One region of the Janthinobacterium breve genome, then DNA from elsewhere that is predicted to be linked to it. Evidence: predicted binding sites of a transcription regulator. Region 1 holds the regulator's gene; each other region holds the start of a gene.
The links. Region 1 encodes FliA, which starts transcription of late flagellar genes. Its sites were predicted from a motif close to CTAAAGTTTNNNNNNNNNNNGCCGNTA; they were not measured.

Region 1 (4,209 bases):
AGAAGGCCGCGATTGTACCAAGCGCCGGGGTTCAGTTGGCAGGTGCAGGTGCCGGCGCCACAGGCGCCGTCGGCACTTCCGTCACCGTTTCCGGGATGCCGGACAAAATCGTCACAGCGACCCTGCGGTTGCGCGCGCGCCCTTCCGGCGTGGCGTTCGGCGCCACGGGGATGTTGTCGGCATGGCCCACGGCCGTCAGACGCGACGCTTGCACGCCGCTGGCGATGAACAGGCGCACCACGGCGCTGGCGCGCGCGGCAGACAATTCCCAGTTCGAGGCAAAGGTCGAATTGCTGATCGGCTGGACATCCGTATGCCCTTCCACCTGCACATCGTGCGTGTCATCCTTGAGCAGCACGGCCACGGCGCGCAAGGCCTGGTCCGACTCCGTCGTCAGCCCTGCCGCGCCCGGGTCGAACAGCACACTGGCGTTGATTTCCACGCTCACACCGCGGCTCGTCTGCGTGACCCGCACTTTTCCTTCCTTGACCAGCGGCGCCAGGGTGGACGTCAGGTCCTGCGCCAGGCGCGTCATGTGTTCGCGCTCGCGGCGGATGGCTTCCGTGCGGCGTTTCAGGGCAGGATTGGGCAGCGGGATGGCCTGCGGCGCTTCCATGATGATGGGTGGCGCGCCCTTTTCCAGGCTGAAGGCCTGGCCGATGGCGCTCTGGAAGACGCGGTACTTGCCCTCGTTGACTTGCGAAATCGCATACATGACGACGAAAAAGGCGAACAGCAAAGTGATGAAGTCGGCATACGAGATCAGCCAGCGGTCCTGGTTGTCCGGTTCCTCGTCATACTTCCTGCGCGCGCGCCGCATCATGCTCAGTGCTCGTGCAGCAAGCTGGCCACGCGCTCTTCGATGATGCGCGTGTGGTCGCCCGTGGCGATGTCGTACAGCACGGCGGCCGTGATTTCATACTGCAGCACGCGGCGCGAGACGATGGCCTTGAGTTTGTTCGCCACCGGCAGGAACAACAGATTGGCCAGGCCCACGCCGTAAATCGTCGAGACAAAGGCCACGGCGATGCCGCTACCTAATTTACTCGGGTCGGTGAGGTTTTCCATGACGTGGATCAGGCCCAGCACGGCGCCCAAAATACCGATGGTGGGCGAATAGCCGGCCGCCGATTCCCACACCTTGACGGCCTGGCGCTCGGCCATTTCATAGGCGGAGATTTCCACGTCGAGCAGCTGGCGCAGCTTGTCGGGAGCGATGCCGTCGACGATCATGCGCAAGCCCTTGGCGTTGAAGCGGTCGGCCGTGTTTTCCATCAGGCGCTCCAGCGCCAGCGGGCCGTCGCGGCGCGCCGTCAAACTCCATTGTCCGATGTCGCGCGCCAGTGCGGCGCGCGTGTCGGCCGGCGGCAGGAAGACCCAGCGCAGCATTTCCAGGCCGCGCACGAAGGTGCGCAGCCGCGTTTGCAGCAGCACGGCGCCGAAGGTGCCGACGATGACGATGGCAAAGGCGGCCGGCTGCAGCAGGGAGGCCATCTTGCCGCCTTCCAGTGCCTGGCCGACCAGAAGGCCCGCCAGCGCCAGCGCCAGCCCGATTACGCTGGACCAGTCCACGCCTGCTCCCTCAAGGTTGCGCGCAGGCGCGCGACGGCCTGGGTATGCAGCTGCGAGACGCGCGATTCGGAGACGCCCATCACCGCGCCGATCTCCTTCAGGTTCAGCTCTTCTTCGTAATACAGGCCCATGAGTATTTTCTCGCGTGGCGGCAGCGCGTCGATGGCATCGATCACGGATTGCCGGAAATCGGTATCGAGCAGGGATCGCAAGGGGTCGCTGTCCTCGTCCACGCAATGGCGGTCGAGGAAGCTGTCATTGCCGTCCGGGTCATGAAAGTCTTCGTAGTACAGCAACTGGTGGCCGCCGCCGTCGCCCAGCATTTCCTGGTAGTCGGGCAGCGACATTTTCAGCAATTTCGCCACTTCCGACTCCGTCGGCGGGTGGCCCAGGCGCTGCTGCAGAGTGCTCATCGCCTCTTCGATCTTGCGCATGTTCTGGCGCATGCTGCGCGGCAGCCAGTCGCTGGTGCGCAATTCGTCGAGCATGGCGCCGCGGATGCGCAGCACGGCGTACGTCTCGAACTGCGCGCCATGCGTCTCTTCATAGCGGGTAATGGCGTCGAGCAGGCCGATCATGCCGGCCTGGATCAGGTCATCGACCTCGACCGAAGGCGGCAATTTCGCCTTCATATGGTGCGCCAGACGCTTCACCAGCGGAATGTGCTCCGTCAGCAAATAGTCCTTGTTCGATTTCCCTTTGACCGTGTACATAGGCTGCTTATTGTTTTAACTGCTATCGTGTGCTGATGATGGAATCAGGCGCTGAATTGGTGCAAGCTCCCCGTCTGGTACAAGGTGCCACCGAGCACCGGCGCCGCCGAACGGACCAGCCGCTCGGCCAGTCCGCGAAACGCCACCGAGGCTCCCGCCAGCGGAAAGGCATCGACCACGCTGCGGCCCAGACGCGCCGCGCGGTGCAGATACTCATCGGCAGGCACCGACCCCATCGAAGTCAGTTTCACGGCCAGGTAGCGGCTCGCCGCTTGCGCCATATTATCGTATACCACTTTTGCCTCGGATTCGGAAGCGCCGGTGACCAGAATGCCAAACGGACGGCGTCCCAGTTCCTGGCTCAGGCGCTTGATCAGGCAGTACGCGGCCTTGATCGAGGTGGCGCTGGTCGACACTTGCACCACGATGTCGGACGAGGCCATGAGCGGCACGGGGAAGCAATCGCCCGCGTCGGCCACGACGCCGTCGACCAGCACGATGCCGCTCTGGCGCGCCAGCACTTCGAAAGTCTTGCCCAGGCGGCGCAGTTCTTCCTCGCCCGCATAGTCCATGCTGTCCATCAGGTGGTTGCGCGCGCCCAGGCTGGCCACGCCAAAGCCTTGCGGCACCTGGTGGACGACCTGGTTCAAGGCGCACTGCTGGCGCGCCACGTCGCGCAGGCTGGCGCCGTGCGCCAGTCCCAGGCGGGCAGCCACGCCATCGCCGCCGCCACTGGCGTCGAGCAGCAGCACGTCATTGCCGCCGTAGGCCAGCGAGGCGCCCAGGTTGACCAGCATGGCGCCCTTGTCATCTTGCGGTGTGGCCGATAGAAATGTCATCACGCGCGGCTGCGGGCCGGCCAGCATGCGGCGCAAGCCCTCGGCCTGGTCGAAATCGAAATTAGCCAAGGTGCACCCCGCGCGCTTCATTGTTGCGGGCGGCCGCCTGCGCCATCAGCAGCGGCAGTTCGTCATCGGAAAACTGCGTCGCCGCCGCATCGCGCTTGAGCTTGAAGGCGCGGTCGATCAGGTAGCCGCGGTCGGCCAGGTACAGGTCTTCCGGCACGCGCTGGCCGTTCGACACATAAAACAGGTTCAGCTTCTGGCGGATCACCACGTCGAGCACATTGCCGATCGAGGCCGCTTCATCGAGCTTGGTCATGATGCAGCCGGCCAGGCCGCTGCCCTGGTAGGCGCGCACCACTTCATTGAGGGTTTCCTGCGTCGCCGTGGAATTCAGGCACAGCAGGCGTTTCACATCGGCGCCGGCGCCCGACAGCATGGCCACCTGCTCCGTCACCATCTGGTCGCGCTGGCTCACGCCCACCGTATCGATCAGCACCGTATGCTTGTTTTTCAATTCCTTCAGGGCGATGCGCAAGTCCGCTTCATCCTTCACCGAGTGCACCATCACGCCGAGGATCTTGCCGTAGATGCGCAGCTGTTCATGCGCGCCGATACGGTAGGCATCGGTGGTGATCAGGGCCAGCTTTTCCGGGCCATGGCGCATCACGCAGCGGGCCGCCAGCTTGGCCGTGCTGGTGGTCTTGCCGACACCGGTAGGGCCCACCAGGGCAAACACGCCGCCCTGCTCCAGCATGGCGTCTTCATTGGCCACCGTATTCAGGTTACGGCTGAGGACGGTCTTGATCCAGCGCATGCTTTGCGCGCCATCGAGGCCGGCGGGCAGCTTGTCGATCAGGTAGCGCGCCAGGCTGGCCGAAAAACCGGCGGCCAGCATTTCGCGCAGCACCACGGCTTTTTGCGGCTCGCGCTGCTGCGTCGAGCCCCACGAGATTTCCGCCAGCTGGGTTTCCATCATGCCACGCATGGCGCGGATTTCATTCATCATGCCGCTCATCTCGGCGGCGGCGTTCTCTTTGACGTGCGCCAGCGCGCTGGCCATCATCTGCTGCATGCGGGCC
Region 2 (4,209 bases), on a different contig from region 1:
AGATTGGCTCAGCTTGGCCAGTTCCTGCTGGTAATGAAACTGTTCCGCCCGCTGCACATTGCCCAGCGCGTCGCCGCGCACCACGCGCAAGCCCGCATAGCTGGCCCAGCGTTCCGGATAGCCCACGCCCACATACAGGGTCTTGAGTTTTTCCTGCGCCTGCGCCTTGGTGGCCGGCGCCATCCAGTCCAGCTTGTCGATGCGGCGCGAGAAGGCGGCGACGATATTCGTCACCATGTCCTGCACGCGGGCTTTCGATTCCGGCGGGAAATAGCGCTCCACGTACAGCTTGCCGACGGCGTCGCTCAGGGCCGCGTTCGTCGCGGCCAGCGCCCGCTTGCTGCGCAGCGACTGCTGCGGCGTGCCGCTCAGGGCGCTGCCATAGAAGGCGAAGCGCTGGTCGGCGGCCGCCTTCGGCAAGGTGGTGCTGAAATGGTTGATCGCGTGGAAAGCCAGGAAATCCTTCCAGGTGGCCAACGGCACGCTCGCCACCAGCGCGGCGCTGCCCGTCATGGCCGTCGGGTGCCAGACGATGAAATCTGTCTGATTGCCCAACCCTGCCGCCTGGAAGTAGGCTTTCCAGTCCAGGCCTGGCGCCTTGCTGGCGAAGTCGGCGGCGCGCCACGCGTTGTTGCCCTTGGCGACATCGGCCGAATCCTCGCGGCTGCCGTGACTGGCGGCAATCTGCTGCTCCAGCGCAAACACGCGGGCGGCACGGGCCGGCGCATCGCTGTAGCCGGCTTGCTGGAGCATGGCGGCGATATGCGCCTGGTAGCCCGTGCGCAAGCCCTGCATGCGCGCGCTGTCGCTCTGGTAGAAGGCGCGGTCGGGCAAGCCCAGCCCGCCCTGCAGCAGATAGGCCACATTGCGCGTGGTGTCGTTCAAGTCTTGCGCCACCCACAGGCCGAACAGGTTTTCCGTATAAAAATTGGTGGCGTTGAGCGGGTCGACATCGGCGCGCAAGCTCTCGCCCAGCGCGCGTGCCAGCCCTGCCTGGTCGTGGATGCCATTGATCTTTGTCAACAAGGGCTTGATCGGCGCCCAGCCTTTCGCTTCGATAGCCCCTTCATCCATCCAGGAACGGTAAAAATCGCTGACTTGGCGCGCTGCCGCATCCTTCTGTGCCGCCGCCGCCAGGCCTTCGACGAGGCCGATGATGCGCTCGTTGGTCGCGTTGGCAAGCATGGCGAAGGAACCCCAGCTGCTGCGGTCGGCGGGGATCTCCGTGCCGCGCAGCCATTCGCCATTCACGTAGTCATAGAAGTCGTCGCCGGGCAAGGCCGTGGCGGCAGCGGGGACAGGGGTGCTGGCGGCCGCTGGCTGGCCATGCGCCTGGGCCGGTACATAGACCAGGGTGGCGCCGGCCAGGGCGAGGGCGATGGCAGCCTGGACTGGCGTCCGGGACCAGGAAAAACGCAAACCGTGCATGGCGATCCTTTCGATGAAAATAAGCAAAATCATAGCCTGAAATCATACCTTTTTCGCATGCGGAACAACGGCTCGGCGGGAGATTCCGGCTGCCAGCCAAAACCATCCAAATTATTTTCACTTTTTTTTCAAAAACACCCTCAAGTTTCGGATCAGCACGCCGTTAATCTAGACAAGCGGTAATCCATTCACTAGTTACGGGTGTGCTCATGACCTCCAACGACGTTCTCTCGATGTATGAAAATATTGCAGGAATGACCAATAAAATGGTTGTGGCCGCACGTTCGAGCGACTGGGATGGCTTGGATACCCTGGAAAACCAGTGCGCCAGCGCCGCCAGCACGACTATGACGGGCAGCGTACCTGCCCTGGCCGGCGCCTCGCGCCTGCGCAAGATCGATTTGCTCAAGCAAATCCTGGCCAATGACCGCGAAATCCGCGCCATCACGGAACCGTGGATGACGCAGCTGTCGAATGCCATGCCAGGATCACGCGCCCACATGTAAGTCAATCAGCAAGCCTGCTGCGCCAGAAACAGCACCCGCGGGTGCTTTTTTTACGTCTGCCGCCGCGCCAGGGAGGGCGGCATCTGCGGCGCTCGGGAAGTAAGGAAGGGAATTTGGAAGGCGAACCCCAGGTATCTCCTGGCGCCGCCTCGCTGCCGGTTGCATCCGGCGTTCGCGAGCACATCGTCGGCATCGCAAACCGCTTCCAGACCCAGGCGTTTATGCAACGCTACACCTGTTTGCCGCGCCACACTATCATTGGTGACTGCGCCAGGCTGGGACTGTTTTGTCGTAGAGCAAGTCCACTGAATTAATCATATCACCATCTTTGAAAAATAGGCAACACGATAGACAGGCAATTTCTGTCTTTTTTGAATATCTTTTTTTATATCAAATCTTGGCGCGGCCTTGCCGCATCATTAACGCGAGAACGGCTCCGGTTCCGGCTCGGCCGCCGCCTCCAGCGCTTCCGTCAGCACCGGCACCTCCTTCTTCTTGCGGCGGAATGGCTTGCGCAGCAAGACCCAGTATTTCGACGGCGCGCCCGGCCCCGCAGCTTGCTTGCGCTTGCGCACGACATACACGATAAGCGCCGTCAGCAGCAGGAAGATCAGCGTGCCAACACCCAGCCACAGCAAGCCGTTGCCGCCCGCTTTCGTTTCCTTGTCAGCCGCTGGCGCCCCATGCAGGGGCTTGGGCTTGACATGCGGCGCTTGCGCCACGGCAGGCAGAACGGCAGCGCTCGCAGCGGCGGGTATTGCCAGCGCCTTTTGCAAGACGCCGATCTTGCCTTCCAATTCGCCGAGCTTTTCATTCAGAGCCACGTTTTTCTGGTCCAGCGCCACGCACGCTTCCGCCTGCCCTGCATCCGCCTGCGGCGCGCAAGCGGCCACGGGCACCATGGCGCGGCGCAACGGCGGCGGGCGCAGCACGGGGGCAGCCGGCATGGGCGCGGCGGGCGGCGGCACAAACACGCGCGCCGGGCGCACCAGGCCCTCGGCGCGCGCGCGGGCCGCCAGCGCGGCGGCATCGGGCGGCGCTGTGGCGGGCACAGCGCGCGGCTGCAGCACAGGCACGGGCGCCGGAATGGCTGGCCTGGCTGGCGCACTGGCGGCGACGGCTGCGGGCGGTGCGGGCGTCAGCCACAGCGTACCGAGGCGCACGATGGCGCCACTGCCATTGCCCAATAATAAATACAAATGCACATGACTGGCCTGGATCGCTTGCCGGGTGGCCACGCGCACATAGTGCCGGCCAGCCCGCTCCAGCGGACTGATCGTCAAGGTCTGCAGGGCCGGGTCCATGCCGATGCCGCCGCCCCGGTACACATCGGGCGAGGCCAGGCGCACCATCACGCCATTGGCTTCCTCGGGCGCCAGGGCCGTCAGTTCAATCTCGGCCAGCAAGGGCTGACCCACGTGCGACAGCACCGCCATCTCGCCCAGTTCGGCCGCACCCGCCACGGGCGACAAGGGCAGGCTGGCGGCGGCGCACGCGATCAGGGACCAACGGGAAACAATGCTGCTTTGCATGGACTAATCGCTTTGATAACAAGATAAATAATGGGAACTCGCCTGTCTTTAACGGCAGGAAATCGCAAAAATATAGATGGGCCATGGCAAAAATGATGCAATACAGCATCATCCTGTGCCTTTTTGACGTCTGGAGTACACTCATTCCACCTCCATCGATGAAAGGGATGCCATGAGTAGCAGAATCGAACGCGACAGTTTCGGCCCGATCGACGTACCCGCCGACCGGCTTTGGGGAGCGCAAACGCAGCGCTCGCTTGAGCACTTCCATATCTCCACGGAAAAGATGCCGCCCGAACTGATCGCCGCCCTGGCCACCGTCAAGCGCGCGGCCGCCCACGTCAACCTGGACTTGGGATTGCTGGATGGCAAGAAAGCCATCGCCATCACGCAGGCGGCCGACGAAGTGCTAGCCGGCAAGCATGACGCAGAATTCCCGCTAGCCGTCTGGCAGACGGGCTCTGGCACGCAAAGCAATATGAACATGAATGAAGTGCTGGCCAACCGTGGCTCCGAACTGATCGGCGGCTTGCGCGGCGCCGAGCGCCTGCTGCACCCGAACGACGACGTCAACCTGGGCCAGTCCTCGAACGACATCTTCCCCACCGCCATCCATGTGGCGGCCGCCCTGGCCGTCGCCAACACGGTATTGCCGCCGCTGCGCCAGCTGCGCGCCACGCTCGACGCCAAAGCCACGGAGTTTGCCGACATCGTCAAGATCGGCCGCACGCATTTGCAGGATG
Region 3 (4,209 bases), on a different contig from region 1:
GCAGCAACCTGCCCATCCTGATGCTGACGGCGCGCGGCGACGATACGGACCGCATCGTGGGCCTGGAACTGGGCGCCGACGATTACGTGACCAAGCCGTGCACGCCGCGCGAGCTGACGGCGCGCATCCGCGCCATCCTGCGCCGTTCGCAAGCGGCGCCGCACGACAGTTCGGGTCTGGCGCCGCTGGCCGTGGGGCAGTTGACGATGTGGCCCGAACAGCGCCGCGCCGCCTGGGCCGGCGCGCACCTGGAGCTGACGAGCACGGAATTCAACCTGCTGGAAGTGCTGGTGCGCCATGCAGGCAAGCCTGTGAGCAAGAATCAATTGTCCGAACTGGGCCTGGGCCGGCCCATGGCGCGCTTCGACCGCAATATCGACGTGCACTTGAGCAGCCTGCGCCGCAAGCTGGGCAGCCTGGCCGACGGCCGTTCCTGCCTGCAAACCGTGTACCGTCTCGGCTACCAGCTGATCAAGGAGTAAGCGTGGGCCGTCTGTTCTGGAAGTTTTTTCTGTGCATCATGCTAGCGCAAGTAACGGCCACCATCGGCATCGGCGGCACCTTCTGGCTGAAAAACCGGGCCGCGCAGCAGGAGCGGGCCCTCGACATCGACACCAGCCCGCCCGCGCAGATGGCCATCGAAGCGGCCAGCGCCACGCTGGAAGCGGGCGGCAGCAAGGCCTTGCAGCAGTTTCTCGGCAAGATGGAACGCATGCGCGTGTTTGCCGTCGATGCCCAAGGGCAAGAATTGATGGGACGCAAGGTCCATCCGGCCATACTCGGCAAGGCGCGCGCGCTGCTGGCGCAAGGCTCGCCCCATGCCGTGGTGCGCGAGGTCAGCGGCAGCGACGGCACGCACTACCTGCTGTTCCTGCCCTCGTCCGTCCGCTTTCGCACTGCCGAGGCGGGCGCCGCGCGCGACACGCTCAACGCCGTCACCCTGAGCGGCCCGCGCGCCATGGGCGGCCCGCGTGCCGAAGCGCCCGGCACGCAGCAGCCGCGCCCCGACTACCAGCGCGGCCCGTCGCGCGAGATGGGTGGCATGGGTGGCATGCCACCCGGACCGCGCATGGACAGCCCCTACCGCACCTTCATCCCCCTGGCCGCCGCCATCGCCGCCAGCCTGCTGTTCTCCTTCTTGCTGGCCTGGTATTTTGCGCGCCCCATCCGCGACTTGCGGCAAGCGTTCGAGGCCGCCTCGCACGGCGACCTGGCGCCCCGTTTTCACGCCAGCGGCAAGCGCGGCGATGAATTGACGGACCTGGGCCGCGATTTCGACCGCATGACAGGCCGTTTGCGCAGCCTCATGGATAGCCAGACGCGCTTGCTGCATGATGTGTCGCACGAACTGCGCTCGCCATTGGCGCGCTTGCAGGCAGCCATCGGCCTGGCGCACCAGCAGCCGGACAAGATGGACGCCTCGATGCAGCGCATCGAGCGCGAAAGCGAACGCATGGATAAGCTGATCGGCGAACTGCTGACCCTGTCGCGGCTGGAAGCGGGCGCCGGCTCGCCCCTCAGCGAAGACGTCGGCATCGCCGACCTGTTGCACGACATTATGGAAGACGCCCGCTACGAAGCGAAGGCGCGCCAGGTGGGCATAGCGCTGGCGGGCGACGCGGTCGTCGCCGACGCCGCTGTCACGGGCCGGCCGGAACTGCTGGCGCGCGCCGTGGAAAACGTGGTGCGCAATGCCGTCAAGCACAGCCCCGATGGCGGCACGGTGGAAGTGACTTTGTCGCGCCTGCATGATGGCAAGCAGGATCTGCTGCGCATCGCCGTGCAAGACCGGGGGCCTGGCGTTGCCAGCGCCGACCTGGCCAGCATTTTCCAGCCGTTCTTCCGCGCCAGCCATACCCAGCACAGCACGGACGGCCATGGCCTGGGCCTGGCCATTGCCCAGCACGTCATCAGTGCCCACGGCGGGCGCATCGGGGCCAGCTTGCGCAGCGGTGGCGGGCTGTGCGTGGAAATGCTGCTGCCCGTCAAAACGCCAGGCTGACCTGTCGGTGAGCCTGGCGGCGGGTATTGCCGGGGACCTTGTTACGCCTGCGTATCGATGATGCTGCCCAGGGTGGACGAGCTTGATTTGGCCGGACTCGTCGCCGTATCGGCGCTGCTGGCCGTCTGCGTATCTTGTTGCGCCACCTGTTGCGCGGCTGCCGCTTGCAACTGAGCAATTTGCGCCTGCAAGGCCTGGATTTGCTGCGCCAGCTGCTGTTGCAGCTTTTGCGACGCGTCCGTCTGCGTGCCCTTCTGCGATTCCGTCAATTGCTTTTGCACCGCCGTGATCTGCTTTTGCAGCGCCGCGATCTGCGAACTGCTGCCCGAACTGGCGCTACCGGCCGCGCCGACTGTGCCGACTGCGCTGCCTGAACCGATTGCCGCTACCATGATGCCTCCCGAATGTGTCGATACCAAGGTTAACGGCAGGCATGGGCGCGGATGTAGTGCTGCGGGTGTAAAGACAGGTAAAGACCTCCGCCGGCACACACTCTTGCTTCTCGGCACAAAAAACTGGCACACTGACGCTTCCCCTGCCAGACCCTGATCGGATCGCCATGCCTCTGCTGCCCGCCCTGCCCGACCTCGTGCCCCGCCAGCGCTGCGGCGTGATCGAGTTTCCTGTCCACCACATGCGCGGCGGCACGTCGACTGGCCTGGTCTTGCACGCGGCCGGCGTGCCGGCCGAGCAAACGCTGCGCGAGGAATTGCTGCGCCACCTGATGGGCGTGCCCCAGTCCGGCCGGCTGCCGGGCAACCGCCAGATCACGGGCCTGGGACGCGGCGCTCCCACCAGCAATAAAGTCTTCCTGGTTGAGGTGGAACAGCATGCGGGCCAGCCGCGCATGGTCAGCACCCTGGCGCAGCTGGCCGGCGAGCACGGCGATATCGACTGGAGCGTGAACTGCGGCAATATGTCGTCCGCCCTGCAACTGTGGGGCCTGGACAGCGGCGTGATCGAGGCGCTGGCCATCGGCGCGCACGATATCGATATCCGCAACACCAACACGGGCGTCATCACCACCTCGCGCATGGCGCGCGAACTCGATGGCAGCTTTACAGCCACCGGCATTCCCGGCGTGCCCGGCAGCTTCCCCCGCGTCGACCTGTTCCTGCAGCACCCCGCCGGCGCCAAGACGGGGAAATTATTGCCGACAGGCAAGGCGCAAGACACGGTGCACGGCTACGACGTCTCGTGCGTGGACGTGGCCGTGCCCATGGTCATCGCGCCAGCGAGCCAGTTCGGCAAGACGGCGCAGGAAGCAATACGGGAACTGGAGGCGGACACGGCTTTCATGCAAGCCATCCGCCAGGTGTGGCGCGCGGCGGGCCTGCTGATGGGCTTGCGGCGGCGCGATGGCGAGTTGATGACATTGGAAGAACTGGAGCGCAGCGAAACCATCCCCAAGTTCTGTATCGTGGGGCCTGCAGCGGGAGAGGGAAATATTGCGGTACGTTACTTTACGCCACAGGCGGGCCACGCCTCGCTGGCCGTCTCGGGCGGCTGCTGCCTGGCGGCGGCTTGCTTGATACCGGGCACGGTGGCGCATGCGCTGGCGCGCGGCGTGCCACCTGTCGGGCGGGATGAGGCAGAGATTGACATCGGCATAGAAAACCCGGCCGGCATCCTGGACACCACCATCGTGGCGCGCCAGGCAGGAGACGCCATCGCCATCGACAGCGCGGCCTACCGGCGCAGCACGCAAATCTTGCTGCGCGGCCATGTTCCCCTGTACCAGCCGTCAGCCGCACTGAAAGCGTGGCTGCTGAAGCAGTTTTAAAGCAAGACCAGGCAGGGCTGGTGCCCCGCCCTTCAAGGCAATCAGGTCTTGGGCAGGGTCACGCCAACCTGGCCCTGGTATTTGCCGCCACGGTCCTTGTACGAGGTTTCGCACACTTCATCGGATTCGAAGAACAACACTTGCGCCACGCCTTCATTGGCGTAGATTTTCGCCGGCAACGGTGTCGTATTCGAAAACTCCAGGGTCACAAAGCCTTCCCATTCCGGTTCGAACGGGGTGACGTTGACGATGATGCCGCAGCGCGCATAGGTGCTCTTGCCCAGGCAAATCGTCAATACATTGCGGGGAATGCGGAAATACTCGACCGTGCGGGCCAGCGCGAACGAGTTCGGCGGGATGATGCAATAGCCCTTGCCCGACACATCGACGAAGTTATTCGCGTCAAAATCCTTGGGATCGACGA
Region 4 (4,209 bases), on a different contig from region 1:
TGGCTCCGACCTGCAATTCCTCGACACGGACGGCGTGCCCCTGTACCAGCGCGTGGCGCGCCTGGTGGCCGAGAAATGGAACAAGAACGGCCAGTGCGCGCTCGTCGTCGGCGCCACCTTCCCTGAAGAGCTGGCGCAAGTGCGCGCCATCGTCGGCGACATGCCGCTGCTGGTGCCCGGCATCGGCGCCCAGGGCGGTGACATCGCCGCTACCGTCGGCGCGGGCCAGACGGCCAACGGCATGGGCATGATGATCAGCTCTTCGCGCGCCATCATTTACGCCACGCCGCAAGCGGGCGAAGATTTCGCCGATGCGGCGCGCCGCGTGGCGATCGAAACGCGCGATGCGATCAATGCGCACCGTTCTGTATAAAAAACCCAACACCTTAAATGCTGGGGTCAGACGGGGACGCCGAGTCCCGTCGGGTCTGACCCCGGATTTTAGTCGCGCTGCGGGGCGACGATCTCCGCGTAATCGTAGAGCTCGCCCAATATCTCTTCCCCTCGTTCATCCACTGATTCCGACAGCACGTCGATTTCTGTAAACAGCATCTCGATGGTGCGGGCGCCGCCGTCGCCGTCGAACAGGCGGGCGGCGCGGTGCTGTTCCCAGCGCAGGTTTTCTGCTTCGCTCAGGGTTTGCGGAAAATTGCGGGCGCGGTAGCGGAACAGCAATTCCTGCAAGCGCTCATCGGCAAACGAGGGACGGGCCGTGGCCAGCTTGGCCGGCGTTTCCCGGCGCAGCGATTCGAGCAGGCGGCGGTCGTCGTTGCTGACGAAGCCGTTGTACAAATCTTCATCCACATCCAGCGGGATATGCGCGCCCGGGCGCTGGAACACTTCGGCCCAGATGGCATCCATGTTCGGCGCCGTGGCGGCCAGCTGGGCGTTGACTTTCGCGGCGTCCATGTCGATGCCCCACTGCGCGGCCATGGCGGGCGACAGGGTTTTCAGATTGCCGACCAGCATGGGCGACTTGTTCAGGTGCACGCTTTTCACGGGCAGGCGCGTCATGCCTTCCGGCATGGCCTCCTTGCGCGTGAACAAACGCGTGCGGATGGTGTCCGCGTCCAGGCTGAACAGTTCGCGTGGATCGTAGGCGCAATCCCAGACGAGGATTTCATTCTTGTTGCTCGGGTGCGTGGCCAGCGGCCAGACGACGCCCAGGCAGCCCCGTTCGGCGGGGAACATGCCGGACACGTGCAGGAAAGGCAGGCGCTCGCTGGCCGCCAGGTGCATGCCCATCTCGCTGGCGACCCTGTCCTTCTTGTGCAGCGCCAGGCAGAATTCGAACAGTTTCGGCTGTTTTTCGCGGATCAGGCGCGCCAGGGCGATGGTGGCGCGCACGTCGGACAGCGCATCGTGCGCCGCTTCGTGGACCAGGCCATTGGCCTTGCTCAAGTGTTCCAGTTTAAAACTGGTCTGGCCATCGTCGCGCTTCGGCCATTGAATGCCTTCCGGGCGCAGCGCGTGCGTCATGCGCACCACGTCGAGGATGTCCCAGCGGCCGCAATGGTTTTTCCATTCGCGCGCATACGGGTCGATCAGGTTGCGCCAGAACAGGAAACGCGTGACTTCATCGTCGAAACGGATGGTGTTGTAGCCCACGCCGATGGTGCCCGGTTCCGAAAAGGCCGCTTCGATGGTGGCGGCGAACTGGTGTTCGGGCACGCCCAGCTGCAAGCACTGCTGCGGCGTGATGCCCGTGATCAGGCATGATTGCGGATCTGGCAGGAAATCATTGGCAGGCTGGCAATACAGCATGATGGGCTCGCCGATCTCCTTGAGTTCGGCATCCGTGCGGATGGCGGCGAACTGGGCCGGGCGGTCGCGGCGCGGCTGGGCGCCAAAGGTTTCGTAGTCGTGCCAAAGAAAGGTCTGCTTAGTCATTGATGGTCGTTACTTGATTGGTTATCCGGGCCGGTAAAAGCGCCACTGCTACAGTTTTCTGAAAACCTGCCGATACTACACGAGAGGATGGTCATCATTGCGTTTCCCGCATGGTGGCATATATTGCCCGTTCAAGGAGGCCTATCGTGTCAATTCCCATCGCCGCAAGCGGCAATTCCACCCCTTCCGTGACTTCCGTCAGTACGGGCGTTGCCGGCAAGGACGATAAAGTACAGCAAAAGGACGGTGTCAATACTGAAATGAGCGTGAATGACCGCAGCAAGCTGCAATTGAACGCTTCCATCATGCAGGCCTCGCTGAACGTCTCGATCGGTTCCGAGAACGAGCCGCTGGCGCTGCTGTACAAGACGGCCATCACGAATATCAATGAAGCGCTGAAGGGCCAGTACGGCGAGGACGCGATCCAGAACGCCGCCTCGCAGGACAATAGCGCCGAAGCGACGGCGAGCCGCATTGTATCGCTGTCGACGGGTTTTCTTGACGCTTACAAGAAACAGAATCCCGGCATGGACGACGATACGGCCCTGACCAAGTTCATGGACACCATCAGCGGCGGCATGGAAAAAGGCTTCAAGGAAGCGCGCGACATCCTGGGCGGCTTGAAAGTGCTGAATGGCGATATCGCCGGCAATATCGACAAGACGTATGAACTGGTGCAGAAGGGCTATGCGGATTTCGTCGCCGCGCACAGCAGCAAGAAGGACGATGCCGCCAAGCCGGCTGACAGCAAGGCTGCCTGAGCTACAGCATGACCCTGTTGCGGCCGCTGGCCTTGGCGCGGTACAGCGCCGCATCGGCCGCCGCGATCAGCGCTTCGTCGTCCTGTTCGGCCGCCAGGCTGGCCACGCCGAAGGAACCCGTGATGTGCGGCAACGCGCTGCGCATGTCGGCGAAAATGACGGCTTGCTGCATGCGCTCGCACAAGCGCTCGGCGACCCGCAGGGCCACGTTTTCGCTGGTGTCGGGCAAGATCACCATCATTTCCTCGCCACCATAGCGCACGGCAAAATCCGTGGGCCGCAGGGCTGCTCCCAGCACTTGCGCGGCGATGCGCAGTGCCTGGTCGCCCGCCTGGTGGCCGTGGGTGTCGTTGAAACGCTTGAAATGGTCGAGGTCTATCATCACCAGCGACAGCGGCGAACTGCTGGCGTGGGCCGTGATGATCATGTTTGGCAGTAAATCGGTGAGCCAGGCGCGGTTGTACAAGCCCGTCAGGCTGTCGACCATCGATAGCTGGCGGTAGAATTCGCCCAGTTTCTGGCGCCGGCGCAGCAGGGCATTGGCGGCGCGGATGCGGAAGGACAGCAGTCGCAGCAGGTTGCGTGCCAGGCCGTTCGATTGCTCGATCAATTCCCAGACGACGGCCGCATCGATTACCAGCAAGTCGGTTTCTTCCAGGGCGGATATGGCGGCCAGGTTGCTCGCTTCATCGAGTACCGATTGTTCGCCCACGCTTTCGCCGGGCAAGACCTTGCTGACGGTGCCGTCATCCATGCCCGTGTGGGTGTCGGCGGCCACGGCCAGCGAGCCGCGCAGGACGATGTACAGGCTGGTGCCCTGGGTGTCGGCAATGGCTTCGCCCGCTTCCAGGCGCATGACGGGGCAGGGCGCCAGCATGGCGGCCGTCTGGCTGTCCGCAGCATCGCTAAATAGCTGTAAATCGCCGATGTTGCAGCCTGAAGCACCGAAGTTGCCGATCTGTTCCACAATCATACTTTCAAAAAGCCGGCGCGCGCGAGCAGTGGGCCGGTATCTTCATGATAGCGTAAAGCGGCCTAGACCGTAACGGCAAAAGCTTGCCTGATGTCACTTACTGTGGGAAATACGACAATTATTTCATTCTCGCCTACATGCGCTGGAATGCTGATGCTTTTGGCGTTGTGGTTGCCGCGCGCGAAAGGCGGGCCGCATGTGCAAAGGCAGCCTTGAACGGCTGCCTTGGTCTCTGGCGAATGTTGCAGTGGGGGAATTACTCGGCGGTTTCTTCCGCTTCGGCCGTATCGATCACGGCATTCTTGCCGCTGGCGTGGCGCTTGCTGTCTTGCAGGCGGCCCAGGGCACTATCGATGGCGCGTTTCAGTTTGTCGGTGGCGCCGGCAACGGATTGATGCACGGTGGCGTTCTGTTCGGTCACGGCAATTGGCTGATAGCCAGCAACGCGTGCTTCCATGACGCAGCGAATATCATCGGCGCCGCCTTTCGGGCCATTCGTGTCGCTGATGTGGACTTCGATGCGGGTCAGGTTGTCGCGGAAGCGGTTCAGTGCGCTTTCAAGTACGGATTGCACATGTTCGTTCA

Region 2: the regulator FliA is predicted to act here: its motif matches at 1,568-1,594, upstream of ACQ4W0_RS03705 (flagellar protein FliT).
Region 3: the regulator FliA is predicted to act here: its motif matches at 2,425-2,451, upstream of ACQ4W0_RS18690 (FlxA-like family protein).
Region 4: the regulator FliA is predicted to act here: its motif matches at 1,939-1,965, upstream of ACQ4W0_RS04065 (DUF5610 domain-containing protein).

What each region holds. Positions count from the first base shown of each region.
Region 1 covers NZ_JBNYXY010000003.1:189,227-193,435, forward strand. The annotation lists gene motD (flagellar motor protein MotD) at 32-820, opposite strand; gene ACQ4W0_RS06280 (flagellar motor protein) at 826-1,572, opposite strand; gene ACQ4W0_RS06285 (RNA polymerase sigma factor FliA) at 1,554-2,285, opposite strand; gene ACQ4W0_RS06290 (MinD/ParA family ATP-binding protein) at 2,330-3,193, opposite strand; gene flhF (flagellar biosynthesis GTPase FlhF) at 3,186-4,209, opposite strand, start outside.
Region 2 covers NZ_JBNYXY010000002.1:192,211-196,419, forward strand. The annotation lists gene ACQ4W0_RS03700 (M13 family metallopeptidase) at 1-1,428, opposite strand, end outside; gene ACQ4W0_RS03705 (flagellar protein FliT) at 1,638-1,934, shown strand; gene ACQ4W0_RS03710 (type IV pilus assembly protein FimV) at 2,354-3,466, opposite strand; gene fumC (class II fumarate hydratase) at 3,639-4,209, shown strand, end outside.
Region 3 covers NZ_JBNYXY010000009.1:72,571-76,779, reverse strand. The annotation lists gene ACQ4W0_RS18700 (response regulator transcription factor) at 1-482, shown strand, start outside; gene ACQ4W0_RS18695 (sensor histidine kinase) at 485-2,002, shown strand; gene ACQ4W0_RS18690 (FlxA-like family protein) at 2,044-2,394, opposite strand; gene ACQ4W0_RS18685 (PrpF domain-containing protein) at 2,562-3,785, shown strand; gene dcd (dCTP deaminase) at 3,827-4,209, opposite strand, start outside.
Region 4 covers NZ_JBNYXY010000002.1:264,507-268,715, reverse strand. The annotation lists gene pyrF (orotidine-5'-phosphate decarboxylase) at 1-373, shown strand, start outside; gene sbcB (exodeoxyribonuclease I) at 442-1,890, opposite strand; gene ACQ4W0_RS04065 (DUF5610 domain-containing protein) at 2,037-2,651, shown strand; gene ACQ4W0_RS04060 (GGDEF domain-containing protein) at 2,653-3,618, opposite strand; gene ACQ4W0_RS04055 (HPF/RaiA family ribosome-associated protein) at 3,881-4,209, opposite strand, start outside.